Regions from separate parts of the Streptomyces sp. NPDC006174 genome, predicted to be linked through region 2. Evidence: riboswitches for the same ligand, from Rfam matches in the RefSeq annotation. Region 2 holds a riboswitch; each other region holds the start of a gene.

Region 1 (9,268 bases), on a different contig from region 2:
CGACGACTTCCGCTCCACCGAGAAGTCCGCCGTCATCGCCGAGGACGGCTCGCTCCGCATCGAGCTGCACGGCGACGACGGCGCCACCACCGTGCTGCGCGAGTCCGTACCCGTACTCAAGGGCGAGGTCGTGGACGCGGCCGTCATGCGCGTCGCCGCGCTGCGCGAGTTCTTCACCGCGCAGGTCGCCCGCGCCAAGGCCGAGGGGGTGCTCTTCTCCGTGCACCTCAAGGCCACCATGATGAAGGTCTCCGACCCGATCATCTTCGGCCACGCGGTCCGCGCCTTCTTCCCGAACACCTTCGCCCAGTACGGCGACCAGCTCGCCGCCGCCGGCCTCACCCCCAACGACGGCCTCGGCGGCATCCTCAAGGGCCTCGGCTCGCTGCCCGGCGTCGGTGCCGAGATCCAGGCGTCCTTCGAGGCCGAGCTCGCCGAGGGCCCGGCCCTCGCGATGGTCGACTCCGACAAGGGCATCACCAACCTGCACGTCCCCAGCGACGTCATCGTCGACGCCTCCATGCCGGCCATGATCCGCACCTCCGGCCACATGTGGGGCCCGGACGGCGACGAGGCCGACACCATCGCCGTCCTCCCGGACAGCAGCTACGCCGGTGTCTACCAGGTCGTCATCGACGACTGCCGCGCCAACGGCGCTTTCGATCCGGCGACCATGGGCTCCGTGCCCAACGTCGGTCTGATGGCGCAGAAGGCCGAGGAGTACGGCAGCCACGACAAGACCTTCGAGATCTCCGCCACCGGCACCGTGCGCGTCATCGGCGCGGACGGCACCGTGGTGCTGGAGCAGGCCGTCGGCGCCGGTGACATCTTCCGGATGTGCCAGACCAAGGACGCGCCGATCCAGGACTGGGTCAAGCTCGCCGTCACCCGCGCCCGCGCGACCGGCAACCCGGCGGTGTTCTGGCTGGACGAGACCCGCGCGCACGACGCCAACCTGATCGCCAAGGTGACGACGTACCTCGCCGACCACGACACCGACGGCCTGGACATCTCCGTGAAGTCGCCGGAGGAGGCCACCGCCTTCTCCCTGGAGCGCATCCGCCGCGGTGAGGACACCATCTCCGTCACCGGCAACGTGCTCCGTGACTACCTGACCGACCTCTTCCCGATCCTGGAGCTCGGCACCAGCGCGAAGATGCTCTCCGTCGTCCCGCTGATGAACGGTGGCGGCCTCTTCGAGACCGGTGCCGGCGGCTCGGCGCCCAAGCACGTCCAGCAGCTCGTCAAGGAGAACTACCTCCGCTGGGACAGCCTGGGCGAGTTCCTGGCCCTCGCGGTCAGCTTCGAGCACCTGGCCACCACCACGGACAACGCGCGGGCGCAGGTCCTCGCCGACACCCTGGACCGGGCGACCGGCACGTTCCTCAACGAGGACAAGTCCCCGAGCCGTCGCCTCGGCGGTATCGACAACCGCGGCAGCCACTTCTACCTGGCTCTGTACTGGGCCCAGGAGCTGGCGCAGCAGACCGACGACGCCAAGCTCGCCGAGGCGTTCGCGGCGCTCGCCAAGACACTGGCCGAGCAGGAGGAGACCATCGTCGCCGAGCTGATCGCGGTGCAGGGCTCCCCGGCCGAGATCGGCGGCTACTACCAGCCCGACCCGGCCAAGGCCGAGGCGATCATGCGCCCGTCCGCCACGTTCAACCAGGCGATCGCGTCCCTCGCCTGAGGTTTCGTCCGATGTGAAGGCATCACATCCGCCCCGGCCGGCCTTGTGCCCGGCCGGGGCGGTTCGCTTTGTGCCCTTACGTCGTACGGGCGCCCACCGCAGGCGAACCGGCGAGTTTCACGTGATCGGGTGATCGACCAATCCGGCTGTCCTTCGGCTCCGAATGACGACCGTGAGGATCACCCGGACAGCCCTGACCCGAGGAACGCTGGCAGCCCTGAGCGGACTGCTGGCGGGATTCGCCGCCCTGACCGTCGCCGAACTCGTCTCGGCCGCCGTCAGGCCCGAGGCGAGTCCCGTGACAGCGGTCGGCGGAGCGGCCATCGACCGGACGCCCGCCGGGGTCAAGGACTTCGCCATCCGGAACTTCGGCGAGAACGACAAACTCGTCCTGCAACTCGGCATCGTCCTCACCCTCGCCCTCTTCGCCGTCGCCGTCGGCCTGTTGGCGCTGCGCCACCGCCGTACGGGCTCCGCCGCCGTCCTGGCGTTCGGTGTGGTCGGCGCTGCCTCGGCCGTGAGCCGCCCGGACTCCACCGGCATCACCGACGGACTGCCGTCGCTGGTCGGCGCGGCGGCCGGAGCGGTCCTTCTGTACGTCCTCGCCGACAGGCTCACCAGCCCGCGCCGGATCGCGGGGGAGGAGCAGGAGGAGAACGAGAGCGGCTGGGACCGGCGCGGCTTCCTGATCGCCGCCACCGCCGCGGCCGCCGCCTCCACTGTGGCGGGAGCGGTCGGCCGGACGCTCAACGGCCGCAGCGCCCAGGACGCCGTCGCCTCCCGTGAGGCCGTGACCCTGCCGGCCCCGGCCTCACCCGCCAAGCCGATCCCGGCCGGCGCACAGCTGCGAGTCCCCGGCCTGCCTCCGTTCACCACCCCCAACAACAAGTTCTACCGCGTGGACACCGCCCTGGTCGTCCCCAAGGTCGACGCGAACACCTGGCGGCTGCGCATCCACGGCCAAGGCGTCCGCCGGGACCTGGAGTTCACCTACCAGGACCTCCTCAACCGGCCCCTGATCGAACGCGAGATCACGCTCTGCTGCGTCTCCAACGAGGTCGGCGGCCCATACATCGGCCACGCCAAGTGGATCGGCGTACGCCTCGCCGACCTGCTCAAGGAGGCGGGCGTCAAGCCGCCGTCGCGAGGTGGAAAGGCGGACCAGATCATCGCCCGCTCGGTCGACGGCATGACGCTCGGCACGCCTGTCGAGGACGTCATGGACGGCCGGGACGCCATGCTCGCCGTCGGCATGAACGGCGAACCGCTCCCCTTCGTCCACGGCTTCCCCGTCCGCATGCTCGTGCCCGGACTGTACGGATACGTCTCGGCCTGCAAGTGGATCGAGGACATCGAGCTCACCACCTTCGCCGACTACGACGCGTACTGGGTGAAGCGCAAGTGGGCCCGCAAGGCCCCGATCAAGACCCAGTCCCGGATCGACACCCCCAAGCCCTTCGGGCGCCCCGAGGCCGGCACGGTCATGGTGGCCGGAGTGGCCTGGGCCCAGCACCGCGGGATCGAGAAGGTCGAGATCCGCGTCGACGACGGCCCGTGGCGCCCGGCCCAACTGGCCGAGCAGGACACCGTCGACACCTGGCGCCAGTGGTCCTACCCCTGGAAGGCCACTCCCGGCGGACACACCCTCACCGTCCGCGCCACGGACGGCACGGGCGAGGTCCAGACCGAGAAGCGCACCAAGACCGTCCCGGACGGCGCCAGCGGCTGGCACTCGGTGGTGGTCACCGTGGACTGACCCCTCCCCAACAGGCTTCTTCACAGCACCACTTGATCCGTTTCCGTTTGTGAACGCACCAACCCGTCGACGAACCAGGAGAACTCCATGAACGCCCTTCGCCACCGCCGTGCAGCTGTCGCCGTCGCCGCTGCCGTGATGCTGCCCCTCACGCTCTCCGCGTGCTCCGACTCCGGCTCGGACAGTGCCTCCGACAGCTCCTCCGCCGCAGGCTCCACCCCCGAGGAGTCGAAGCCGGCCGCCGGTGACGACGCCATGATGGACAAGCCGTTCGGCCCGGCCTGTGCCGGCGTTCCGAAGGACGGCGCGGGCAGCTTCGACGGCATGGCCAAGGACCCGGTCGCCACCGCCGCGTCCAACAACCCGGCGCTCTCCACGCTCGTCGCCGCCGTGCAGAAGGCCGGCCTGGTCGACACCCTCAACAGCGCCGAGAACATCACCGTGTTCGCGCCGACCAACGACGCCTTCGCCAAGATCCCGAAGGCCGACCTGGACGCGGTCCTCAACGACAAGGCCAAGCTCACCGAGATCCTGACCTACCACGTCGTGGGTCAGAAGCTCACCCCGCAGCAGTTGGAGAGCGGCACGTTCGACACGCTGCAGAAGAGCTCGCTGACCACGGCCGGCTCCGGTGAGTCGTACAAGGTCAACGACAGCGCCAACGTGGTCTGCGGCAACGTGCCGACCGCCAACGCCACGGTCTACATCATCGACACGGTGCTGATGCCGAAGTAATCGGCAGCCCCGCTGCGGGAGGACGGCCATCACTCCGGCAGCGGGGCTTTTGGCCTCACCGGCCGAAGACCCTTCCCAGCGCCTCCTTCAACTGCCCGACCGTCGGCGGCCGGAGGCAGGCGCTGAGGTAGCCGTCCGGCCGTACGACGAACGCCGCGCCCTCGCCGACCCCGTACTGCCGCGCGAACTCGCCCCGGCTGTCGTGGTGATGAGGAGCCCCCGTCGCCTCGTCCGGCGGCGCGTCGGCAGGCAGGATCCGGCACGTCTCCATCCGGCCGCCGGTCAACTCACCGGCCGCCGCGGCGAGATCGGCGGGTGTGTCACCGGCCGGATGGCTCCCGTACACCACCATGACATGGTCCCGCCCGCGCAACAGGTCGTACAGGCGCACCGGATACGCGGCGATGTCTCCGGTGAGGCCGCCGCAGTCCGGGGCCCGATCGCCCGGCCGGAGCGTCGCCTCGTCGCCCGGAGGCAGCGGTGTCACGATCGGGCTCTCCCGGTAGCCGACCAGGAGTTGGGCCTGTCGGAGCAGGAGCGTCTCCAGGTCCGTCGGGTCCGCCTGCACACCCTCGGCGGCCTGGCGGACCGTCCGGCCCACCACTTCCTCGCCGACCGGGTGCCGTTCGGCGTCGTAGCTCGACGGCAGACGCTGATCCGCCGCGCCCTCGACGGCCAGCGCGAGTTTCCACGCCAGGTTGCAGGCGTCCTGGACACCGGTGTTCATGCCTTGCGCGCCGGTCGGCGGATGGATGTGCGCCGCGTCCCCTGCGACGAACACCCGCCCGTCGCCGTACCGGTCCACCAGCCGGTGGCTGATCCGGAACACCGAGGACCAGCGCAGCGCGGACGCGGTGACCGGCTCCGGCGCCAGCCGGTCCAGCACCTTCTGGATGTCGGCGAGAGCAGGAGCCGTACCGCCTTCCAGGCCGTGCGCGACCCCGTCGCCGGAGTCCGGCCGCTCCGCCGACAGCTCCGGCGGCACCAGCATCGACATCCGGTAGCGGCCCTCGCCCGGCAGCGGGACGCAGACCAGCAGGTCATCGATGGCGCCGTCCTCACCCCGGTGCATCGACCGCACCCCGTACCCCGGCGGCAGCCCCCAGCCCACCTCCACATCCGCGAGCATGTACTCCTCCGGGAACGCTCCGCCCTCGAAGGAGAGCCCGAGCACCTTGCGGACCACGCTGTGCGCGCCGTCGCACCCGACCAGGAAGCGGGACCGCACCTCCTCCTCGGCCCCGGAAGCGGTGGCCAGCCGGCTCGTCACTCCGGCCGGGTCCTGCGCGAACGCCACCAGCTCCGTCGAACGCTCGATCCCGGTGCCGAACCGTCCGAGGTGCTCCTCCAGGAGGCGCTCCGTCTCGTACTGCGGCAGCGCGGCGAAGCCGTACGGCACCTCCGGCGGAAGGGCCAGCTCGATGCGGCCCTGCGCGGCCCCGTTCACGTACGTCAGTTGTCCGCGCATCGGGACCGCCGCGTCCAGCACCGCCCGCACCAGCCCCATCCGGTCGAAGAGCTCCAGCGTGCGCGGCTGGATTCCGACCGCCTTGGCGTACGGCAGCCGGGCCGGAAGGCGGTCCACGATCCGGCAGGAGACACCCGCGCGCCGCAGCTCGGCGGCGAGCATCAGCCCGACCGGGCCCGCGCCCACCACGAGTACGTCGGTCGATTCGCTGCGTGCCACCGGGGCCTCCCGCCGTGGGCCCCCTGCCGTACGGTCGTACGGTCCTCTCCATCGTCCTGCCGCCGGCCGACCTCGGCACCCGGAGGGTCAGGCGGGCGAGGGCGGCGGGGTCATCGCCCACCGGATGGTCCTGGTCAGAGCCTTCCCGGCAGGCCGTACGCAGACCTCCTCGACCCCCGGCACCCGAGGCAGCCGCAGCGGCTCACGGGCCCAGCGCGGGAGGCCGGACACGGCGTTGGCGGCGAGTACGGCGTACGGAGGACGGGCCGGCCACGGCAGCGGCGGGTGGAGGAGGATGAAGCGGGCCGCGTCCAGGGCCTCCTGCGTGGCACGCAGTTCCGGGCGGTAGGCGGCGATCCGGGCGGCCAGCTCCGCCCGGTCGTGCGGCGGGTCGGTGACTCCGAGCGCGTGCGCCACCGTCGCCATGTCGTGGATGTAGCCGTCGCATCCGGCACCGTCCAACGGCCGTTCTCCGTAACGCTGGTGGGCCCGGAGGAAGCTGTCCACCTCGGCCACGTGCACCCAGCACAGCAGATGCGGATCGGCCGCGTGGTACGGCTCGCCGGACGGCGCGATGCCGCGCACCCGCTCGTGCACGGAACGTACGCGCTCGACCGCCTCCTGAGCGTGCTCGGCCGTGCCGAACGTGGTCACCGCGAGGAACGTGCTGGTCCGCTGCAGCCGCCCCCACGGATCGCCCTTGAACCCCGAGTGGCCCGCCACGGCGGCCATGGCGAGCGGGTGCAGCGACTGGAGGAGGAGCGCGCGCAGCCCGCCGATGAACATGGACGCGTCTCCGTGCACCCGGCGCACCGGCCGGTCCGGGCCGAACCAGCGCGGGCCGGGCGTGTCGTGGATCCGGGCCCGGTTCTCCGGCCCGGAGGGCCCCGCCACCCGGGAGAACAGGGCCCGGCCGAGCCGTTCCCGTACCCCGGAGTCTGGCTGCGCTCTGTCCATGCCTCCCAGTATGCGGGGCGGCGGGACACCCCCTACGGCACCCGGGCCGTCCACTCCTCCGTCGCGAACTTCGTCCGTACGAGCTCCTCGGCGCGCGCCAGCTCCGCGTCCGTCACGCGGCCGTCCGTGAGGCCGTGGCGCTTGCGGAAGGAGTCGATCATCCGCTCGATCACGACCTGGCGGGGCAGTCCGGTCTGCCGGCGCAGCGGGTCGACGCGCTTCTTCGCCGACCGGGTGCCCTTGTCCGACATCTTCTCCTTGCCGATGCGTAGCACCTCCAGCATCTTGTCGGCGTCGATGTCGTACGCCATGGTCACGTGGTGCAGCACGGCCCCGGGCCCGCCGTCCGGCCCCACCACCCGCTTCTGCGCCGCGCCGGCGATCTTGCCGACCTCGGTGGCGATGTCGTTGAGCGGCTGGTACCAGGCCTTGATGCCCATGTCCGCGAGCGCTTCGAGGACCCAGTCGTCCAGATAGGCGTAGCTGTCGGCGAAGGAGAGCCCGGAGACCAGCGCCTGCGGGACGGCCAGCGAGTACGTGATGGTGGAGCTCGGCTCGGCGAACATCGCGCCGCCGCCGGAGATGCGCCGTACGACGTCCACACCGTGCCGCTCCACGCCTGCCGGATCGACCTCGTTGCGCAGCGACTGGAAGCTGCCGATGATCACGGCGGGCGAGTCCCACTCCCAGACCCGCAGCGTCGGCGGCCGGACCCCCGCCGCGACCTCGGCGGTGATCACCTCGTCCAGCGCCATGTGCAGCGCCGGCGACTGAGGCGCGTCATGGATCAGCTGCCAGTCGTAGTCGCTCCACTCCGTGGCCTGCGCCAGCGCCCGGCGTACGGCGATGGCGACACCCTCCGCGCTCAGCCCGAGCATCACCGTGGAGTCGGGCAGCGCCGCCTCGATCCGGGCCGCGAGACCCGCCGTGTCCGTGTTGGCCGGAGCGCCCTCCAGCGCAGCGTCGATCGCGCGGATCGCCTCGTCGGGTTCGAGGAAGAAGTCCCCGGCGACGCGGACGTTCCGCAGCGCCCCGCCCTCCACGTCCAGGTCCACCACGACCAGCTTGCCGCCGGGAACCTTGTACTCACCGTGCACAGCGCCGCCTCCAGCTCGGAATTGTTCGGCCCGGCTCGGTGATGAGCCGGACACATCCGGCTATAACGGGCGCGGGCTCGTCGATCATCCCTCGCTCCGCGGAGGCACCGCTCGCCGGCCGATCAGCCCGTAGCGCTCGGCTGCGAGCTGCGCCACGCCCACCGCCTGGTCTACGCCGAGGGCCTGGTGCTGGACGATCCGCGCTCCGCGACACCCATCGGGCTCGGCTGTCGGGGGGACGCGGAGGGCGGAGGCCGTCGGGGGGCGGGGAGAACCGCTCGCCGGGACGGGCCTGCGGGGCCGTGGGTGCGGACCGGTGCCATGCGTGTCTGCTCCATCCTCGTGGAAACACGGAACAATCCCGTGGCCGGTATCCTGACTCCCGGATCAGCGCGCGTCCTCATGCCTTCCCGACGGCTTCTGCACCGTCAGTGGCGTGTCCTGCGAGGACGAACTCCCCGGTCACAGTGGCGGGACCGCGCCGGAATCGCACCGGCTTCCCTGACGCCACGAGCCTAGGGCGTGTCCGGCGGATCTTGGCCGGGTCCACGACGTCTGGCACTTCCCCAAGCTCTCGGCTGCGCTCGAGCAGGGGGCCCATCCCTCGCCGCGTTGCCGAAACGCCCGAATCGCTCCGCGATGAGGACGTTCCAGCGCCTTGCGATGCACCGCACCGGACGCCGCGGCCCATTCGGCCCTGATCCGCCGGACACCCCCTTGAGGGTGCCCGGCTGCACGCCGGCCACCCCGCTGCTCACGAACATGTAGTTGGACGTCCTAGTAAGTCCACCCCGCCTCACCCCGGCCTGCCCTCGGGCCCGGCGCGATCGCGCGCCCCGCTCCTGGCATGATCGGCCGACATGAGCGACGCACCACGCCACATCCTCGTCATCGGCATGGGAGCCGGCGACCCCGACCACCTGACCCTCGCCGCCATCAAGGCCATGCGCCGGGCGCAGGTCTTCTTCGTGCTCGGCAAGGGCCGGGAGAAGGAGTCCCTCACCCGGCTGCGGCGGGACATCCTGGCCGAGCACCTGGACGGCCCCTACCGGGTCGTGGAGGCCGAGGACCCCTGGCGGGACCGCACGCAGGACGACCGGGGCCGCTACACCACGGCGGTCCACGACTGGCGCCACCGCCGCGCCGACATCTGCGAGCGCCTGATCGTCGAGGAGCTGGCACCGGGGGAGTGCGGAGCGTTCCTGGTGTGGGGCGACCCGTCCCTGTACGACAGTACGCTCGCGATCCTGGAGGACATCCTGGCCCGTGGCACGGTGGAATTCGGCCATGAGGTGGTCCCCGGGATCAGCAGCGTCTCCGCGCTCGCCGCCCGCCACCACACCTCG
Region 2 (9,268 bases):
CCGCGCCATGCGGGACACGCCCGCCGACCTCATCAGCGTCAAGATCGGCATCAATCTCGTCAACACCGACCTGATGCGGCTGCGCGCCTTCGGGCCGGCGGTCCACGGCTTCCTCGACACCATCCGCGAGGGCCATCCCACCGCGCCCCTGCTGGTCGTCTCGCCGATCCACTGCCCCATCCACGAGACCACGCCCGGCCCCTCCGCCCCGGACCGCAGCGCGATGAGCGAAGGACGGCTGCGGTTCACGGCCACCGGCGATCCGGCGGAGACCGCCGCCGGGAAGCTGACTCTCGCGGTCATCCGGGAGGAGCTGGCCCGGATCGTCGGCCGCCGCGCCGCCGCCGACCCCCACCTGCACCACCTGGACGGCCTCGACCTCTACGGCGAGGCCGACCACACCGAGCTGCCGCTGCCCGACGGCCTGCACCCGGACCCCAACACCCACCGGCGCATCGCCCACCGCTTCGCCGGCCTCGTCTTCGGCGACGGCGGCCCCTTCGCCGCGAACCGCTGACCCGGCAGCGGCCGCTTCACGGGCCGGTGTCCCGTCACCGCACGCTCCGCCGGCAGGAGACGACCACCAGGAAAGGCCAGAGCGCCTGAGCGAATGTCACCACCCGCTCGGCGATGCCGGGCACTCCCGCGCTCTGCAGCTCGGCCAGGAACCAGAACGCGGCCGCCCCCATGAACGCGCTCGCGCCGAGCGCCACGTCCGGCCTCAGCCCCCACGGCACCGGCCCCTTTCCACGTACGGCGGCCAGCGGAGGCCAGACCGCCAGCAGGACGAGGCCCAGCGTGGCCACGGCCCCGTGCTCCAGGGCTCCGCCGCTGCTCGGCACCGGCGCCAACGTCAGCGCCAGCGCGCACAGTCCGCCGCCGGCCAGAGCGACACGCCCGGCGAGCGCCGCCTCCCGGAGCGCGTGCGCCGTGACCGCGTAACTCGTGCCGAGCACCAGCAGCATGCCCGTCATCAGCCAGTAGCTGCCGGCCCCGTAGGACGCCAGCACACTCAGGGTCTGCTTCGCGGGGTCGTAGGCCGGGCCCTGCCGCGACTGCGCGATCGTCCAGGAACCGACCAGCAGCACCGGGGCACACCCGGAGGCGAGCAGAGCCCACCAAGGAGCAGATCGCATCAGAGCATCATAAATGCGGTGAGATTGCTTATCGTTGACCTCGGCGCCGAGCCGCGAGGACCGAAGACCGGGGCCATGTCCTGCCCGTAGTGGCACGCCCGCCTCGCCGCCGCCCGCCGCTCCCCGTCGTCACGTTCACCCTCCTCGTCCGGGGGCAGCCGGTAGCGGGGCGAGCGAACGTACGAGCGCAACGCGGTGAGGGAGAGCAGGGGTGGCACGGAACGTGGGATGGGCGGCTGTCCGGCAGTGGTTCGGGCGGGAGTGGGCGGAGGTGCGCCGGGCCGTTCACAACGCGTTCGAGGAGTCCGGGCAGGAGCGGGACACGCTGGTGCAGTCCCTCAAGGCAGCAGCGGCGGCGATCGCCGCGTGGGCTCTGAGCGGGTGGTGGCTCCAGGCCCCGATGGCCCTGCTGGCGCCGTGGACGGCTCTCGCCATGGTCGCCGGAACCGTTTACCAGTCGGTCCGTGCGGGGGCCCAGCAGTTCGCCGTCATCGCTCTCGGTACGGTCTGGGCATCCGCCGCGATGTCCCTCACCCGCGACCAGACCATGGCCGCGATGCTGCTGACCCTGCCGTTCATGATGCTCCTCGGGAACTACCGGCGCTTCGGCGCTCAGGGCATCTACGGGGCCACCACGGCGCTCTTCGTGATCACCGCCGGGTCGTCCAGCACCTCCACGGTGGGACACCGGCTGCTCGAGACCCTGACCGGCGCGGTGGTCGGCATCCTGGTCAACGCGCTCATCCTGCCGCCGGTCCACCTCCGCTCCGTCCGTGACCGGCTCGGCCGCCTCGCGCAGGAGACCGCCGAGCTGCTCGACGAGGTGGCGGGCGGGCTCCGCGAGGAGAACGGCCTGGAGAAGGCGGAGCAGTGGCACCTCATGGCCACGCGCCTGACGGTGTCGCTCCAGAACGTGAGCGACGCCCGCCGCTGGGCGCTGGAAGGCGCGCGCTGGAACCCGGGCGGCCGCCTGCGCCGTACCGGCCCGAAGCCGCCGCCGTTCGCGGAGGACATGCGGTGGGACCGCGTCTGCACCCGCGTCCTGGCCGTCACCCGCACACTGAGCGGTACGGGCGAGGACCCCGGGCTCGCGCAACCGTCGCCGGGCTTCTTCCGCGGGCTGTCCGACGTTCTGGAGCAGGCCGCGCACATGTGTGCGGTGGAATCGGAGCTGCTGGCTCCGGCCGAGGCCGACACCTCTCAGGACCGCCGCGACGCGGCGTACAGGAAGGCGTGGGACGGCCTTGGCGCGCTCACCGGCACCTTCCATCAGGAGGAGGGTACGGCGGCCGCCATCGCGGGCGAACTGATACTGGAGACACGGCAGTTGCTGACGGAGCTGGCCCCGCCGGAATGACCGGCCCGCCCGCGTCAGGCGTTCTCCGCCAGCCAGTCCGCGTAACGGATGGTGCCGATGCGGGCGGCGTCGTCCTTCGGGGCGAGGGCGTCGCCCTTGACCGCGGCGAACATCCCGGCGGTCTCGTCCGTGGTCACCGAGCGCTCGTCGCCCTTGGCCCGGAGGGTGATGCGGCCCAGTTCGTCCAGCGGGTAGGCGTCGGGGCCGGCCAGGTCCACCGTGCCGTGCAGAGGAGTGCCGGTCGCGATCTCGGCGACGGTGGCGGCGACGTCCGCGGCGGCGACCGGCTGGAGTCGGGTCCGCGGGAGGCGGACGGTCGTGCCGTCGGCGGTCCAGGACAGGACGGTGTCGATGAACTCCATGAACTGTGTGGCGCGGACGATGGAGTGGGGCACGGGGCCGGCCTTGAGAAGGTCCTCCTGGAGGGTCTTGGCCCGGTAGCAGTCCAGCTCCGGCACCTGGTCGACCCCGACGATCGACAGGACGACGAAGTGTTGGACGTCCGCCTTCCGGGCAGCCGCGACGAGGTTGTCCATGGAGGTCCGGAAGAAGTCCGGCGAGGCGTCGTCGAACGTCGGTGAGTTGGTGACGTCGACGACCACGTCCGCACCGGAGAGGGCGGCGTCCATGCCTTCGCCGGTGATCACGTCCACCCCGGTGGAGTGGGAGTGGGCCACTGCGCGGTGACCCGCCGCGTCGAGATCCCGGACCAGCCGGGATCCGATCAGTCCGGTACCGCCGATGACGGCAATGTGCATGGTCCTGCCCTTCCTCGATCACTCGTCCGGCGTCCCGCTTCGGCGGAGGTGTCGTCGCCGAGCCGTCCGCCGAACGCGGATATCACCTGTCCGAGACCATATGCGGATATCAGATATGGCGCGGCCGGCGGAGCTGCACGACGTGTCGCCCGGCCACCTCGCCGAGCGGTCGCAGACGCTGTCGCGGCCAGCCCCGCGCATCGGCCCCGCGTTGTGCCCGAGGCAGGACCGGCACGTACGGTACGCCAGGTGAACGAACTGCCCGAAGCCGCCGACGCGGACGCGCGTGAGCGGACCACGACGATCCGCGTGTTCCTGGCACTCGCCCCGCCCGACGACGCCAAGGACGAGTTGGCGCGGGCGCTGGCTCCGGCCTACGAGGAGTACCCGCGCCTGCGCTGGAACCGGATCGAGGACTGGCACATCACCCTGGCGTTCCTCGGCGAGCTCCCGCTCACCACCGTCCCGCTCCTGCTGCCTCCGCTCGCCGATCTCACCACCCGACACCGGCCCCTGCGCCTGGCGTTGCGCGGCGGCGGACACTTCGACGAGCGGGTCCTGTGGAGCGGGATCGAAGGAGAGCTCGAAGGGCTGCACCGGCTGGCCACCGACGTACGCGATGTCGTCAAGGCGTGCGGTGTCTCCTTTCCGGACCGGCCGCTGCGGCCCCATCTGACCCTGGCCCGTTCCCGCCGCGGCGACCACTCCGCCATAGTGGAGGTCGCCGCGCGCCTCGCCGGGTTCTCCGGTCGCGTGTGGGAGGCCGAACGGCTCCATCTGGTCGGCAGCAACTTCGGGCGTGGCCCGGGGCCCATCCGCTACCGCGATGTCGAGGCTTGGACCTTCGGCCACGGGACCTGATCCGGGTCCGTCACCGTGGCGCGGTACGTCGTCAACGCACCGTCTCGCAGCACCGATCGGGCACGCGTGTCGGCGCACGGTGCGCTCGTCCCGGGCCGGTATATGTATGCGAGCACTCGCAAAGAGATCATGGTTTCCGCCGAGTGCCCATGCCGTCGCCGGGGGTGCGTCCGTGACCGCCCGTGGTTCACGGCCGCACCCAAGGAGAGAGACATGCGCTACGGAAGCGCGCTGCGCGAGCAGATCCGCACGCCCGGAACCACCCCGCTCATCGGCATCTACGACATGTACTCGGCGTCCCTCGCCGCCCGGCACTACGACGGCTTCTTCGTCTCCGGCTTCGGCTTCGCCGCCTCCCACTACGGGCTGCCGGACATCGGCTTCATCGCCTGGCCGGACATGGTGGCGTTCACCGAGCGGCTCCGGCTCGCCTTCCCTTCCCACCATCTGCTGGTCGACATCGACGACGGTTACGTGGACCCGGAGGTGGCCTGCCACGTGGTGCAGCGACTGGAGCGGGCCGGGGCCTCCGGCGTCATCCTGGAGGACCAGCAGCGCCCGCGCCGGTGCGGCCACGCGGACGGTAAGAGAGTGCTGCCGCTGGCCGAGTACCTGGAGAAGCTGCATCTCGTCCTGGAGAGCCGGCAGGACCTGGTCGTCGTGGCCCGTACCGACGCCACCGAGGACGAGGACATCCTGCGCCGCGCACAGGCGCTCGCGGAGACCGATGCCGATGTGGTGCTGGTCGACGGCGTGCGGGACGTCGAGTGGATCCGCCGCATCCGCAAGGTCATCGACGACAAGCCGCTGCTCTTCAACCAGATCGCGGGCGGCAGGTCGCCGAGGCTCTCGCTCTCCGAACTCACCGACCTGGAGTGCCAGGTGGCCATCTACAGCACGCCCTGCCTGTTCGCCGCGCACGCCGCCATCGACACCGCGCTCGGCGAGCTGAAGCAGGCCGACGGCCGGCTCCCGAAGTTCTCACCCGGTACGTCGGTCGGCGTACGGGCTTCGACCGCATTGCTGGAGAAGAACATCAGCCGCCACCACTCGCCCGGGCTCCGGACCGTCTGACGCGGGCCGTCAGCGCGGGTGCGACACCGCCAGCTCGAAGAGGTGGCGCTTGGTCACGCTGCCTCCGTACCGTCCGTCGATCAGCGCGGCGACGCACCCGAGCAGCCCGTTCCTGGCCGCCTCCGGAAGTGCCCGGTGGCCGGAGAAGGTCCGCAGCAGCTCCAGATAGCCGGACGTGGTGAAGGTGAGGTCCTGCTCGTAGCGGCGCAGGACCGTGGAACCGAACCGGCTGCTCAGCGCCACCTCCCGCACATGGTCCGACGCGTCGAGTCAGCCGAAGCGGGAGGCCGCAGCCCTGGCGGTGTCTGCGGGTCGAAGCGCTCGTAGCACCGCTGGACCTCGACGAAGAACTCCTCGGTGCCGCCCCTCACATGCTGTCCCCGCACCACGGCGGGCGCCCCGCCGGGCCGCAGCGCGTCGGCGGCCTTCGTCACCCTCACCGCCGGGTCGATCCAGTGGAACGCGGTCGCCGAGACCACCATGTCGTACGGTTCCGAGGACAGCGGCCAGCTCTCGAACCGTGCCGTCACCACCTCCGCCTCCGCGGCACCGGCCAGATCGCGGCGGGCGATCGTGGCCATGTGCGGGCCCGCCTCGACAGCGGTGATCCGGCAGCCGCGAGCGGCCAGCTCCACCGTCGCCCGGCCGGTTCCGCAGCCCACCTCCAGGACGCGGCTGCCGGAACGGACACCGGCGAGCTCGGCGAGGCCGTCGTACAGCTCCGCGTCCTCGTCGTCGCGCCGGTTGCCCGCCGCCCCGGTCATACGGATTCCGGGCGCGCGGGCCGGGCGTGAGTGAGGAGGAACTCGGTCGCCCGGGCGATGGCCTCGGCCGAGGTGGCGTGGACGGCCTCGGACTCCTCCTCCCGCATGTCGGCCGCCGTGGCGGTGTACCACCAGGCGTCCAGGTCCGGGTCGTGGTGGATGACGGCCGAGCCACCTGCGTACCGGAGCGGAATGGACTCGCCGGCCGTCCTCTTGACCACCGCGTGCGGCCACTTGAGGCGGGCGGACTGGCGCTTGATGCCGCCCCAGGCCGCGCCGAGCTGCGTGTAGCTGGCGCCGCTGCGGCCCGCCGCGGTGGCCGCGCTCTCGGCCAGCCGGTCGACGGACCGCTTGGCGTCGTACAGAGCGCGGAGCGTGGCGAGTTGGACGTCGGGAGCGGCCATGAGCGCGGGGTCGAACGGCTCACCGGCGGTGCGGTAGGCGAGCGCACGGGTCGAGATCCGCTCGGCCAGCGCGCGGACCGCGTCGAGCACCTTCTCGTCCATGGTGAACGTGTCGTCATCGGCCGGTTCGCTCCAGGCGGGCTCCACCGGCGTCATGACCGCGGTCCAGAAGTTCTCGTCGTTCTTGGCCGGAGTCGGGACGGCCGTCGATTCATTCATGCGACAAGCCTAGCTGTCACAGCACTCTAACGACAAGTAAAACTGTCAATTGTGAGCCTCTCCCAAGGCTGCGGTGAGACGGCCGAGCACCTCCTGCAGCCCGAGAACCTCCTCCACCGACAAGCCGGTCGCGGCGAGCACGCCTCGCGGGACGGACAGCGCGCGTTCGCGCAGCCGTACGCCGTCGTCGGTCAGCTCGATGAGGACGGAGCGCTCGTCCTCGCGACTGCGCTCGCGGCGGACCAACCCGGCCGCCTCCAGCCGCTTCAGGAGCGGCGAGAGGGTTCCGGAATCCAGATGGAGCCGCTCACCGATGGCCTTGACCGAGCGAGGGCCGTCCTCCCACAGCACCAGCATGACCAGGTACTGCGGATAGGTGAGGCCGAGATCCTTGAGCGCCTGCCGGTAGAAGCCGCCGAACGCACGCGATGCGGCGTGCAGCGAGAAGCAGACCTGGTGGTCGAGACGGAGCAGTTCCGCGTCGGGCACTGCGGCGAGGTCGGGTGAGGCGTTCGGAGCAGGCGTCATGGAGCCAGCGTACCGCCGACCGCGCCATTGAGTTGTGCACAACTGAGTTGTGTGCGATCTTTAGGCAGTCACCACGACCGATCCGGTCGCGGTCCCGACGAGGAGGGTCACTTCCATGGACGCGCTGTACACCGCCGCCGCAACCGCCAACGGCCGCGAGGGCCGCGCCGTGAGCACGGACGGTCAGATCGACCTGCCGCTCGCGCTGCCGCCGGCCCTAGGCGGCAACGGCAAGGGCACCAACCCCGAGCAGCTCTTCGCGGCCGGGTACGCGGCCTGCTTCGCCAGCGCGATGGCCGCGGTATCGCGCGAGATGAAGCTCGACACCAAGGACGTCTCCGTGACCGCCGAGGTCTCCATCGGCAAGGACGGCGACGGTTTCGGCCTCGCGGTCGTCATGCGCGTGGAGCTGCCGGACTCCCTCAGCGGCGAGGTCGGTCAGCGGCTGGTCGAGGCGACCCACGCCTACTGCCCGTACTCCAAGGCGACCCGCGGCAACATCGACGTCGAGCTGGTCATCGAGTAACCGGAGCCCTGCCCTTTCGGCGGCCCTGTCCCTGGAGGGGCAGGGCCGCCGGGCTGTTCTGGAAGGCCGTCCAGGTGAACGCGATTTTGTCTCCGGCGTTCAGCTTGAACTAGCAGCCGCCGACCGGGATCGAGGTGCCGTTGACGGCGATGTTCCAGTAGGCCGCTCCCCCGCCGCTGACGTTCTTTATCGTGTCGACGGAGAAGTCGTCGAACGACGCGTACCAGGTGCCGTCCCAGGTGAAGTGTCTCTTCCGCGCGGCGTCGTCGAGGGCGGCGGTCGACGTGGGAACGGCGGTCGGGTTGGCTCCGCCGTTGGTGCCGTCGCAGCGGTGCGTGCCGCCGGTGGCGGTGGTCACGTCATGGCCCTTGGTCTTGATCTTTCCCTTGAAGAGGCGGCCGTCCGGCCCCTTCACCGTCAGGGTGACCTTCACCGGCGCGTTCGTGGAAGCGGCCGTGGCCTGCGGCCGTGACGACGAGGGCGCGGCGGGCGGATGTCAGATGCACGGGTGTGCCTTTCCGGTACGGGACGGCCTGCCGTGCCGCACCGGGGCCCGACCGCCCGCACCGCGTCCGTCCGCGCGTCTCGGCGGCGTACGCGCAGCCGGTCGGAGCCGTGGGGCTTCGCACTGCAGACCATGACAGGGGAAGCGGTACACGTCACGCGCCGGGCTGTCCGACTCGCGGCCCGGCGGGCCGCACACGGTTGCGGGTCAGCGCCGGATTCCCACCGGCTTCCCCCAGTCACGCACGCATTCAGTTGTCGCTCCGGATCCACCGAAGCTCTCGCAAGGTACGGCCAATTGAGCGTGCGCGGCCGGGACATGAGCGACAACGCTGACAGACGTGAGCGTACGGAGCGGTCAGCGGCGGGCGGCCGGGCCGAAGCGCTCGGGCGTCAGCGTGGCGAGGAGGGACGTGACCACGAGGTCCGTCGAGGCGGCCATGTCCACGGAGTCCGGTGACAGCAGCCATTGGACCTGGAGGCCGTCCATGACCGCGATGATGGCGTTGGCCGCGTTCGTGGTCGTCGCCGCGCGGTCGGCGGGGAGTTCGCACGCCTCGCGCAAGGCGTCGGCGACGAAGACGCGGAGGCCGTCGTAGCGGTCGCGGAAGTACTCCTGGGCCGGGTGGTCGTCGGTGACGGACTCGGCCGAGAGGACCGCGTACAGCCGGACGATCCCTTCGCGCTCGGCGTTGCGGAGCGCGGTGTTCACCAGGTGGCGCAGGAACTCCAGCCCTTGCGGGCGGTCCGGGCCGAGCTGTTCGATGTCGGCCCGGTCGCGCAGCTCCAGGACGCTGGTGAGGAGCAGCGCCTTGGAGCGGAAGTAGTGCAGGACGCCCGCCTGCGTGACGCCGACCCGGTCGGCGATCTCGGCCAGTGAGGCGTTGTTGTAACCGCGTGCGGCGAAGGTGTCCATGGCGATGGAGAGGATGTCCTGCTGCCGCTGCTGGGCTTCCGGACTGCGTGGCGTACGGGGCTTGGCCGGGCGGCGCGTCGGCCTGGCCGCCGACGGGCTCGCCGGCCTGCCCGCTGACTGATTCCCCGCTGACTGGTTGCTCACCGGGCCAGCTTAAGCCTGCCGTGAACGGCGGCCCGGCCCGGATCTCCGGAGGTCTCGAAGGCGCGGCAGAACACCGC
Region 3 (9,268 bases), 310 kb from region 2:
CAGTGCGGCGACCAGGGCGAGCAGCGCCAGCTGGTGCTGGATGTCCAGGTGGTTCGTCGGCTCGTCCAGGAGGAGTTCGCGCGGCTGCTGGGCGAGCGCGCGGGCGATCTGGACGCGCTGGCGTTCGCCGCCGGAGAGCGTGTGCCAGGACTGCGCGGACCGGTCGGCGAGTCCGGTGCGGAGCAGCGCTTCGGTGACGGCTTCCTCGTCCGCGCGGTCCGGGGCGGACCAGGCGCGGCGGTGCGGGATGCGGCCGAGGCGGACGACGTCCAGGACGCTGAGGTCGACCTGGGTGACGGCGTGCTGGTCGACCACGGCGATCCGGCGGGCCACGGTGCGGCGGCCGAGGCCGGCGAGCGGGTCGCCGTCCAGGGTGACGGCGCCGGTGTCCGGAGCGAGGAGGCCCGCGAGGATCCGCAGGAGCGTGGACTTGCCGGAGCCGTCGGGGCCGAGCAGGCCGACGGTGGCGCCGGGCGGCGGCGCGATGTCCACGCCGTCGAGGATGAGCCGGCCGCCGGCTTCCCGGCCGACCCGCTCGGCGCGCAGGCATGTGGAAACGCTCATGACGTACTCCGGGTCCGGTACAGGACGGCGACGAAGGCGGGAACACCGATCAGCGCGGTGACGACGCCGACCGGCACCTCCTGCGGGTCGAGCACCGTACGGGCCAACGTGTCCACCCAGACCAGGAAGACCGCTCCGGCGAGCGCGGTGACCGGCAGGAGCCTGCGGTGTCCGGAGCCGGTGAGCGCGCGGGCCGCGTGCGGGAGGACCAGGCCGACGAAGCCGATCGCTCCGGCCGAGCTGACGAGGGCCGCGGTCAGCAGCGCGGTGGTGCAGAGCAGCACGATCCGGGTGCGGGCGACGTTCACGCCGAGCGCGGCGGCGGCGTCCTGCCCGAAGGCGAAGGCGTCGAGCGTACGGGCGTGGGCCAGGCAGATCACCAGGCAGAGGGCGAGAACGGCGGTGCAGAGCGCCACCTCGCCCCAGCCGACGCCGCTGAGCGAGCCGAGCAGCCAGAACAGCACTCCGCGGGTCTGCTCGGCGTCGGCGGAGGTCATCACGACGAACGAGGTCAGAGCGGAGAAGAGCTGCATCGCCGCGACACCGGAGAGCACCACCCGGTCGGTGGTGGAGCCGAGCGTGTGGCTGAGCAGCAGGACCAGCGCGAAGGAGCAGATGGCCCCGACGAACGCTCCGGCCGAGAGCGACACCGCTCCCCCGCCGACACCGAGGACGACCACCACGACCGCGCCGGGGGAGGCTCCGGAGGAGACGCCGAGGACGAAGGGGTCGGCGAGCGGGTTGCGCAGCAGCGACTGCGTCACCGTGCCGCACACCGCGAGCCCGGCACCGCACACGGCGGCGAGCAGCGTACGCGGCATGCGCAGGTTCCAGATGATGCCGTCCCGGATCGGGCTCAGCTCCGAGGCGCCGAAGCCGAGGTGGGAGGCGACGGCGGACCAGACGTCCGGGACGGAGATCCTGGCCGGCCCGATCGTGACGGCGACGGCTATGGAGAGCAGCAGGAGCAGGAGTCCGCCGGTCCAGATCAGCGCCTGGACCGGCGCGCCGACCCGCCGTACGTCAGTGGGCCGCTCCACCGTCAGGCTGTCGCTCACACCGCGAGCCTTCACCGTCGGATTCCCGCCGCTCACCCCGCGAGTCCGAAGTCGCGCAGCCCGGCGGCGACGGTCTCCCAGCTGATCTGGGGCCATTCGTCGTGGGTGTCGTCGAAGACGTTCTTCGCGCCGAGTTCCTTGGTGATGACACCGGGCGCGCCGCAGCAGCCGGCGAGGTAGGGAGCCTTGGAGTCGGAGAACCAGTAGAGGAGCGAGGTCTTCGAGGCGTCGATGCCGTCGGTGGCCTTCGCCGCCCGGGCCCGGAGCTTCTTCACCAGGGCGTCGTCGCGCTCGGGGACGCCGAACACCTGGGACAGTTCGCGGACTTCGGTGTAGACGCTGTCCATGGTGAGCGGTGCGGTACGGGCTCCGTCACCGCCGCCGCTGTTGTCCTTGCCGGTGCAGTCGGCAGGCGAGACGTAGGCGGGGACGCCGAGCTTCTCGAACTGTTCGCGCGGTGCGACGCCGCCCTTGGCGAGCGTGGAGGCGAAGGAGGCGGAGAGGAAGTCGGGCTCCTTGTCGAGGACCCTCTCCGAGGAGGGCCGGTTCTCCGAGATGCGCTCGACGCTCCTGTTGGCCTTCTCCAGGCCCTTCATCACCGGGTCGCTCCAGGTCGCGGTGCCCGCGAGCCGGTCGGCGAGGCCGAGCGAGAGGAGGATCTCCGTCGATTCCTGGTCGACCGGGACGGCCCGCTGAGGCGGCGCCTTCACGGTGATAGTGCGCCCGCAGTTCTTGAGGGTGAGCGGGAAGCCGTCGGCCTTGGCGCCGCCACCGCGGCCGCCGTCGTCGGCGGAGAAGGTGGTTCCGCTTCCGCCGCAGGCGGTGAGGAGGACGACGCCGGCCGCGAGGAGGACGGCGGTGCGTATCGGTGCGGGGGTGGCCTTGGACAGCACGGAGGACCTAGGTGTCTCCGGGCCCAGCCGCGGAGCCCGTCGTACGGTCCCGTGCCCCGGGTGCGGAGCGCGGGTGCCAGCAGGTCTTCGGACTCGGGTTCGTCCGGACGGAACGCCTTCCCGGAGAGCATGCGCTCCAGTGGCCGTGGCCCCGCCCGTCCCCCTCACCGCTGCGCGTCAGTTCCGGTCTCGCACCGGATTCCCTGACCCCGTCGCTGGGGTTCGACTGGCCCCGGCAAGCTATCACGGGTCTTCGTGCAGCTCAGAGCCGGTGCGGGACCGCTTCTTCGGTCGGGCCGGTGCGGCGCGGGATCGTCCCGCCGCACCGGCCCGGCAGCCGGCGGAGCGGCTTATGGAGCCTGGAGCGCGATCACCGCGTTCTGTCCGCCGAATCCGAAGGAGTGGCTGACGGCCCGTCGTACGGGCATCTCACGCGGGACCTTGGTGACGCAGTCGATGGCGAAGCCAGGATCCGGGGCGTCCAGGTTGGCGATCGGCGGGACGATGCCGTGCTGGAGTGTCAGGACGGTCAGTCCCGCCTCGATGGCTCCGGCCGCGCCCATGCAGTGGCCCAGTACGCCCTTGGGAGCGGTGACGGGCGGCCGGTGCGGGTAGGCCCTGCCGATGAGAGCGGCTTCCGTCGCGTCGTTCAGTGGAGTCGAGGTGCCGTGCGCGTTGACGTGGTCGACGTCCTCGGCGCGCCAGCCCGCGTCGGCCAGCGCCGTGTCGACGGCGGCCTCGGCGACCGCACCGGAAGGATGCGGAGAGGTCGGGTGGTGGGCGTCGGTCGTGGCGCCGGTGCCGGCGAGCAGCGCTCGGGGGGCCGCTCCTCTGGCACGGGCGTCCTCGGCCCGTTCCAGGACCATGATCGCGGCGCCTTCGCCCATGACGAGCCCGGCCCGGTCGGCGGCGAAGGGGCGGCAGAGGCGGGCGGGGTCCCCGTCCTCGTGCCGCAGCGCCGCCGCGCCCGAGCGGGCGAAGCCGGTCATGGCGACCGGGAAGACGATCGACTCGGTGGCTCCGGCGATCGCGATGTCGCACTGGCCGAGCGCCAGCATGTCGCGGGCCACGGAGAGTGCGGTCACACCGGAGGAGCAGGCCGTGCACGGGGCCAGGCTGGGGCCGGTGGCCTTCATCTGAATGGCGATCTCGGCCGCGGGCATGCTCGGGATGGTGAGCAGGATGCCCGACGGCGAGGTGGCCTCGGGGCCACGCCGCTCCAGCGCGACGGCCTGTTCGGTCAGTCCGGCGGAGCCTCCGCTGCTGGTGCCGACGACGACGGCGACGCGGCCGCCGTCCCAGTGGGCCGGGTCGAGCCCGGCGTCGGCCACCGCCTCCCGGGCGGCGAGGACGGCGAACTTGACGTACCGGCCCATCCGGAAGGCGGTCCGGCCGCCGACCGCCTCGTCGAGGTCGATGCCGGAGACCGTACAGGCGAAGTCGACGGCGCAGCCGTGCAGTTCGGGGACGGTGCGGGCGAAGGACTCGCCGCGGCAGACCCCGTCCCAGGTGGTGTCGGTGGTGTGGCCGGCCGGGGTGATCATCCCCAGGCCGGTGACGGCGATGGCGGGTCGGTTCATCGGGTGTTGCTCACCGGCACCGCACTGCCTGCCGCCTCGCCGCCGACGGCCGCGTCGATGAACACGGAGATGTCGGCCAGCGTGGCGTCCTTGTAGAGCTTCTCGGAGTCGGCGCTGACTCCGAGGGTCTCCTTGATGATGACGGCGAACTCGGCGACCGCCAGGGAGTCCATCTCCAGGCTGTCCATCGTGGACTCCGGCAGGACTTCGGCCGCGGGCACCTTGAACGTCTCGGTCAGCACCTCGGTGATCTTCGGGTGGACGGTCTGGCTCTTCACGGTGTTTCCTCTCATCGGGACTCAGGGGAGCTCGTCGGCGCCTCTGCCACGGCGGGCGGCGGTACGCACGGGCCCACCGCCGAAATAACTGGAGGACGATCCTCCGGTTACGCCCTGGGGCGAACCGATTCGTCTACGCTCACCTGCGGCTTCTCGAACCACCGGGAGAGCACCGACGTGGTTCCCCAGTACGCCAGCAGCACACCGCGCGTCCCGAGCGCCGCCACCTTCTCGCGCAGCGGCCGCCGCCGCTTGCTGCCACAGGCGGGCCGCCGGAATTCCGCCGTACGACGTCCGGCTCCGCCCGCCGTGCGGCCCACCGCTCCGCCCGACCTGCGGTCCCGGTGCCAGGAGCCCTCCGGGTCGTCGTAGGCGTCCGCGTAACCGGGTCCGGCGATCGGCCAGTCCGACATCAGCCGCTCCGGCAGCGCGAACGACCCCACCAGGTCCGGCGCGTGGAGCGCCACGGTGGCGATGAGCCGCTCCACCGCGTCGGGCAGTGAGGACACCTGTTCGGCGGTCAGCCGTCCGGCCGCCAGCAGGTCACCGCTGTGGCGGGCGATCCACTGGAGGGCGAAGAGGCGGTGCAGCTCGGTCAGCCGCTCACGGGCCGGGCCCGGCGGCAGTGAGGCCGCCGCCTGCTCGTACGCCTCACTCGCCTGCCGGTAGCCGTACGCCTCCACGCCGCGCAGCGCCGCTCCCGAGGCCGCGTTCCACCGGCCGAGCGGGTCGCCGGACGGAGCGGCGCTGATCCGCTCCCGGGCGCGGTCGAACCAGATGTCCTCCACCGCCGCGAGCAGTCGGCCCAGGAAGCGGGTGTCGTCCAGCTCGCCGGGGCTCTCCGCCTCCTCCTCGTCCCGGACGGTGACGCTGAACAGCATCTCGGCGGCGGCCTTGGCGTGGACGGCGAGGTTGTCGCCTTCGGCGGTGATCGCGCCTTCGATGCCGGTGAAGAGTTCGGTCATGCCGTTGTTCTCCAGCAGCCCCTGCGCACCGCACCGCTCGCGGCACTCGACGATGACGCCGCGCGCCTGCCAGGTGATCCACCCCTTGGCAACGGCCACCAGGCGCTCCGCCTCGTCCCGGTCGGCGGCCGCCGCGGACTCCCAGCGGTCCAGGGCCCTGCGGTGCAGGAGGCTCATCGCGAAGACGGTGGCCATCGCGCCTGCGAGCGGGCCGTGGTGGGTGCGGTGCGCGTAGACCGGCACCCGCCGCGAGCCGCGCGAGCCGGAGACCAGCCGGTGGCCGGCGTACCGGATCGCGAGAGCGAGCGTGACCCGGGCGGAGCCGACCGCGCAGGCGCTCATGGAGAGCTTGCCGGGCGTGACGCGGCCGATGGAGAGGAGGAACCGCCTTCTGCGGTTGGCCAGTTCGCTGGTGAACCGCCCGTCCGCGCCGATCCGTCCGTGCTCTCCGGCGAGCAGCGCCTCGCGCTCCACGAAGTACCGGTCGAAGGAGGTGAGGCAGTGGTCGACCGGCGAGCCCATCCGGGCCGGAAGGCGCCGGACCCGTACGCCGGGCAGGGCGGTCACGGCGTCGGTGAGCGGCGCGAGGAAGAGGAAGACGCCGTGGTCGGTCCCGTCGGCGAGGAGGCGGGCGGCGACCACGCCGGTCTTGGGGCCGCCTGCGGGGCTGGTGTTGGGCATGAACTTCTGAGCGCCGGAGTTCGGCGTGTGCAGGACGAAGCCGTCGCGGTCGCGGTCGTACGTCGCGGTGGTCTCGACGGCCGCCGCGTCGTTGCCGTGCGCCACCTCCGTACAGAGGAAGGTTCCGATGTTCCGCAGCTCCAGGAAGTCCGAGAGGTCGCGGAGTGTGCCCGGGTCGTGGTCGAGGAGGGAGCCGAGGAAGAGGTTGTAGTGGATGCCCGCGACGGTGGTCAGCGCCGGGTCGACCGGGCCGAGCCATTCGTGCAGCGCGGCCAGCGCGCGCGGGTCGGCGGCAAGCCTCGCGCCGCTGTCCAGCGCGTCGTTGAGGATGCGGAGCCGGTGGTAGGAGAGCGCGAGCCGTTCGTCGGAGGTGCCGCCACCGGAGCGCCGAAACGGTTCTGTTGTGAGCAGCCGTCGCCAGAACCCGTGCTCCTGGCGGAAGTTGTCGCCGTAGAGCACTCTGGTGAGCAGATCATTCGTGGAGGGACTGGGTGGTTCATGCGTGGATACGGTCACGACAGAGTAACGATCAAGGAACGGCGAGGACACCCCTCGCCGTTCCCGAACGGCCCTGCGGGGTCAGGCGCGTTGGAAGGCGAGCGCCACGTTGTGTCCGCCGAAGCCGAAGGAGTGGCTCACCGCGCGCTCGACCTGTTGGTGGCGGGGCTCCTTCACCACGCAGTCGAGCGGGAAGCCGTCGGGGAGAGCGTCCAGGTTGGCGATCGGCGGGATGAGGGAACGTTCCAGCGTCAGGACGGTGGCGACCGCCTCGATCGCGCCCGCCGCCGCGAGGGTGTGGCCGATGACGCCCTTGGGTGCGGTGACCGGCGGACGGTGCGGGAAGAGCCGGGAGATGAGGGTGGTCTCCATGGCGTCGTTGAGCGGGGTGGAGGTGCCGTGGGCGTTGATGTGGTCGACCTCGCCGGGCGTCCAGCCCGCCTGGTCGAGCGCCGCCTGGACCGCGCGCTGGGCGCCGCGTCCGTCGGGGGCCGGAGCGGTGGGGTGGTGGGCGTCGGTGCTGGAGCCGGCGCCGGTGAGCAGCGCGCGGACCCGGCCGCCCCGGGCGCGGGCCGCCTCCTCACGCTCCAGCACCAGCATGGCGGCGCCTTCGCCGATCACGAAGCCGTCCCGGTCGGCGGCGAACGGCCGCGACGCACCCGCCGGGTCGCCGGTACGGGTGGAGAGCGCGCCCATCCGCGCGAACGCGGTCACCACCAGCGGCGTCAGCACCGACTCGGCACCTCCGGCCACCACCACGTCACAGCTTCCGCCGAGCAGCAGATCGCGGGCGACGGCGATCGCGGTGGCCCCGGAGGCGCAGGCGGTGGCGGGCGCGAGGCTCGGACCGCCCGCCTTCAGCGCGATGGCGACCTCGCCGGCCGCCGCGTTCGGGATCATCATCGGGACGAGCAGCGGCGAGACCGCCTCCGGCCCCGAGGCCGCCAGCTTGGCGGCGTTGTCCACCAGGACGGAGACACCGCCGACGCCGACGCCGAGCACCACGCCGACGCGTCCGCCGTCCCACACCGCCGGGTCGAGACCGGCGTCGGCGACGGCCTGCCGGGCCGCGACGACGGCCAGTTTCACGAACCGGGCCATCCGCCACACCGAGCGGCCACCCACCGCCTCGTCCAGGTCGACGGCGTCGACCGGGCAGGCGAAGTCGACCGGGAGACCGGCCAGTTCCTCGCAGTGCCGGGCGGTGGAGTGCCCGGAGCACAGCCCCTCCCAGAAGCTGTGCTCGTCAGCCCCTGCGGGTGTCACCAGGCCGACCCCCGTCACCGCGACCGCGGTGCCGGTGGCGGCTCCGGTGCCCTGATCAGCGGACTGCGACATGCTGTGTTCCTTCCGTAGAAATCGTCGAGTTGGTCTGCGGGGTCCCCGGCCACCGAAGTGCCGCCGAACCCCAGGTCAATCCGCCCCCGAACGCGGTGAGCAGCACCCGGTCCCCGCTCCGGAGCACTCCTCGGCCCGCCGCGTCGGCCAAGGCGAGGGGGATGGAGGCGGCGCCGGTGTTGCCGACCCGCTCCAGATGGGTGACGCAGCGCTGCGGCCCGATGCCGACCCGGTCCGCGACCGCGCGCAGGATACGGGCGTTGGCCTGGTGCGGCACGAAGTGGTCGACCTCGGCCGGCTCCCAGCCCACCCGTTCCAGGAGCGTCCGGCAGGAGCCGGTCATCCGCTCGACGGCGTGCTGGTAGACGGTCTGGCCCTGCATCCGGAAGTACGCGTCCGACAGCGCGGGCGGCTTCCCGTCCGCGCGGGCCCGGGCACCGCCGCCGGGAACGGTGATCAGGTCGTGGCCGGTGCCGTCGCTGCCCAGGTCGAAGGCGAGCAGCTCACCGGGGTCACCGGTCCGCCCGGCCGCCACCAGGGCCGCGCCCGCCCCGTCGCCGAAGACGACTCCGGCCGAGCGGTCCTCCGGGTCGAGCCAGGTCGAGTAGACGTCGGCACCGACCAGTAGGATGCGCGCGTACAGCCCGGAGGCGACCAGGCCGTGGCAGAGCGCGAGCCCGTAGACGAAGCCGCTGCACACGGCGGCGATGTCCAGCGCCGGTACGGTGCCGAGCCCGAGCCGGGAGGAGAGGGCGGGCGCGGTGCCGGGACAGAGGTGGTCTGGCGTGGCGGTGGCGAGGACCACCGCGTCCACGGATCCGGCCGCCGGCGAGTTCGCGAGCAGCCGGGAGGCGGCCTCGTAGGCGAGGTCGCCGGTGGCGATGCCTGGCCCGGCGCGGTGCCGGCTGCCGATCCCCGTACGGCGGCGGACCCAGGCGTCGTCGACGCCCCACCCGGCCGGAAGCTGGTCGTTGGAGACCGGCTCGCCCGGCACCCAGCCCGCCACGCTCTCCAGCACCGCCGTGCGCGCGCCACCTTGCGCTAACGCGCGCTCCCGCCGGCCCGCCCCGCTGTCCACTGCCCGTCTGCTCGCCACCCGCTGCCCCGATCCCGTTGTCATACTGCGAACGGTTGACGAACGGCGGAACGCCTGGCGAGGGTGCGTTCGACTGGGCCGAACGGGTCATGACGGTTTGTCAGTTGCTTACGAGCGCCTCCCCGAGCTCCTCCGCGTCGGGCGGATTGGCGCCGGCCCGGGAGACGGTGACGGCGGCGGAGGCCACGGCGTGGCGCAGTACGTCGGTGACGGTGTCCCGGTCCACGGCGTGCAGCCGCTCCCGCGCACCGGCGCCGAGGAGACCGTGCGCGGCCAGCGCGTGGAGTGTGCCCGACATGAACGCGTCGCCCGCGCCG

Evidence for each region. A riboswitch is a leader RNA that binds a small molecule or an ion and turns the genes downstream of it on or off. The one in region 2 is predicted to bind cobalamin.
Region 1: linked by a shared signal. The riboswitch ahead of ABZ267_RS20830 (biotin/lipoate A/B protein ligase family protein) and the one ahead of ABZ267_RS08200 (DUF4430 domain-containing protein) in region 2 are both predicted to bind cobalamin.
Region 3: linked by a shared signal. The riboswitch ahead of ABZ267_RS09415 (ABC transporter substrate-binding protein) and the one ahead of ABZ267_RS08200 (DUF4430 domain-containing protein) in region 2 are both predicted to bind cobalamin.

The regions. Positions count from the first base shown of each region.
Region 1 covers NZ_JBEXTJ010000008.1:327,182-336,449, forward strand. The annotation lists gene ABZ267_RS20805 (NADP-dependent isocitrate dehydrogenase) at 1-1,690, shown strand, start outside; gene ABZ267_RS20810 (molybdopterin-dependent oxidoreductase) at 1,854-3,446, shown strand; gene ABZ267_RS20815 (fasciclin domain-containing protein) at 3,534-4,181, shown strand; gene ABZ267_RS20820 (FAD-dependent monooxygenase) at 4,237-5,868, opposite strand; gene ABZ267_RS20825 (oxygenase MpaB family protein) at 5,956-6,825, opposite strand; gene ABZ267_RS20830 (biotin/lipoate A/B protein ligase family protein) at 6,858-7,922, opposite strand; partial or broken gene ABZ267_RS20835 (short-chain fatty acyl-CoA regulator family protein) at 8,028-8,156, shown strand; cobalamin riboswitch at 8,270-8,449, opposite strand; gene cobF (precorrin-6A synthase (deacetylating)) at 8,783-9,268, shown strand, end outside.
Region 2 covers NZ_JBEXTJ010000003.1:101,328-110,595, forward strand. The annotation lists gene ABZ267_RS08150 (GDSL-type esterase/lipase family protein) at 1-517, shown strand, start outside; gene ABZ267_RS08155 (DUF998 domain-containing protein) at 552-1,136, opposite strand; gene ABZ267_RS08160 (aromatic acid exporter family protein) at 1,348-2,493, shown strand; gene ABZ267_RS08165 (NAD(P)H-binding protein) at 2,508-3,251, opposite strand; gene thpR (RNA 2',3'-cyclic phosphodiesterase) at 3,501-4,112, shown strand; gene ABZ267_RS08175 (isocitrate lyase/PEP mutase family protein) at 4,326-5,186, shown strand; partial or broken gene ABZ267_RS08180 (class I SAM-dependent methyltransferase) at 5,196-5,905, opposite strand; gene ABZ267_RS08185 (hypothetical protein) at 5,947-6,573, opposite strand; gene ABZ267_RS08190 (MarR family transcriptional regulator) at 6,619-7,101, opposite strand; gene ABZ267_RS08195 (Ohr family peroxiredoxin) at 7,217-7,627, shown strand; partial or broken gene ABZ267_RS08200 (DUF4430 domain-containing protein) at 7,737-8,072, opposite strand; cobalamin riboswitch at 8,275-8,409, opposite strand; gene ABZ267_RS08205 (TetR/AcrR family transcriptional regulator) at 8,490-9,191, opposite strand.
Region 3 covers NZ_JBEXTJ010000003.1:414,770-424,037, forward strand. The annotation lists gene ABZ267_RS09405 (ABC transporter ATP-binding protein) at 1-564, opposite strand, end outside; gene ABZ267_RS09410 (iron chelate uptake ABC transporter family permease subunit) at 561-1,658, opposite strand; partial or broken gene ABZ267_RS09415 (ABC transporter substrate-binding protein) at 1,688-2,515, opposite strand; cobalamin riboswitch at 2,576-2,761, opposite strand; gene ABZ267_RS09420 (beta-ketoacyl-[acyl-carrier-protein] synthase family protein) at 2,866-4,095, opposite strand; gene ABZ267_RS09425 (acyl carrier protein) at 4,092-4,373, opposite strand; gene ABZ267_RS09430 (acyl-CoA dehydrogenase) at 4,481-6,535, opposite strand; gene ABZ267_RS09435 (beta-ketoacyl-[acyl-carrier-protein] synthase family protein) at 6,599-7,855, opposite strand; gene ABZ267_RS09440 (beta-ketoacyl-ACP synthase 3) at 7,839-8,873, opposite strand; gene ABZ267_RS09445 (carbohydrate kinase) at 9,052-9,268, opposite strand, start outside.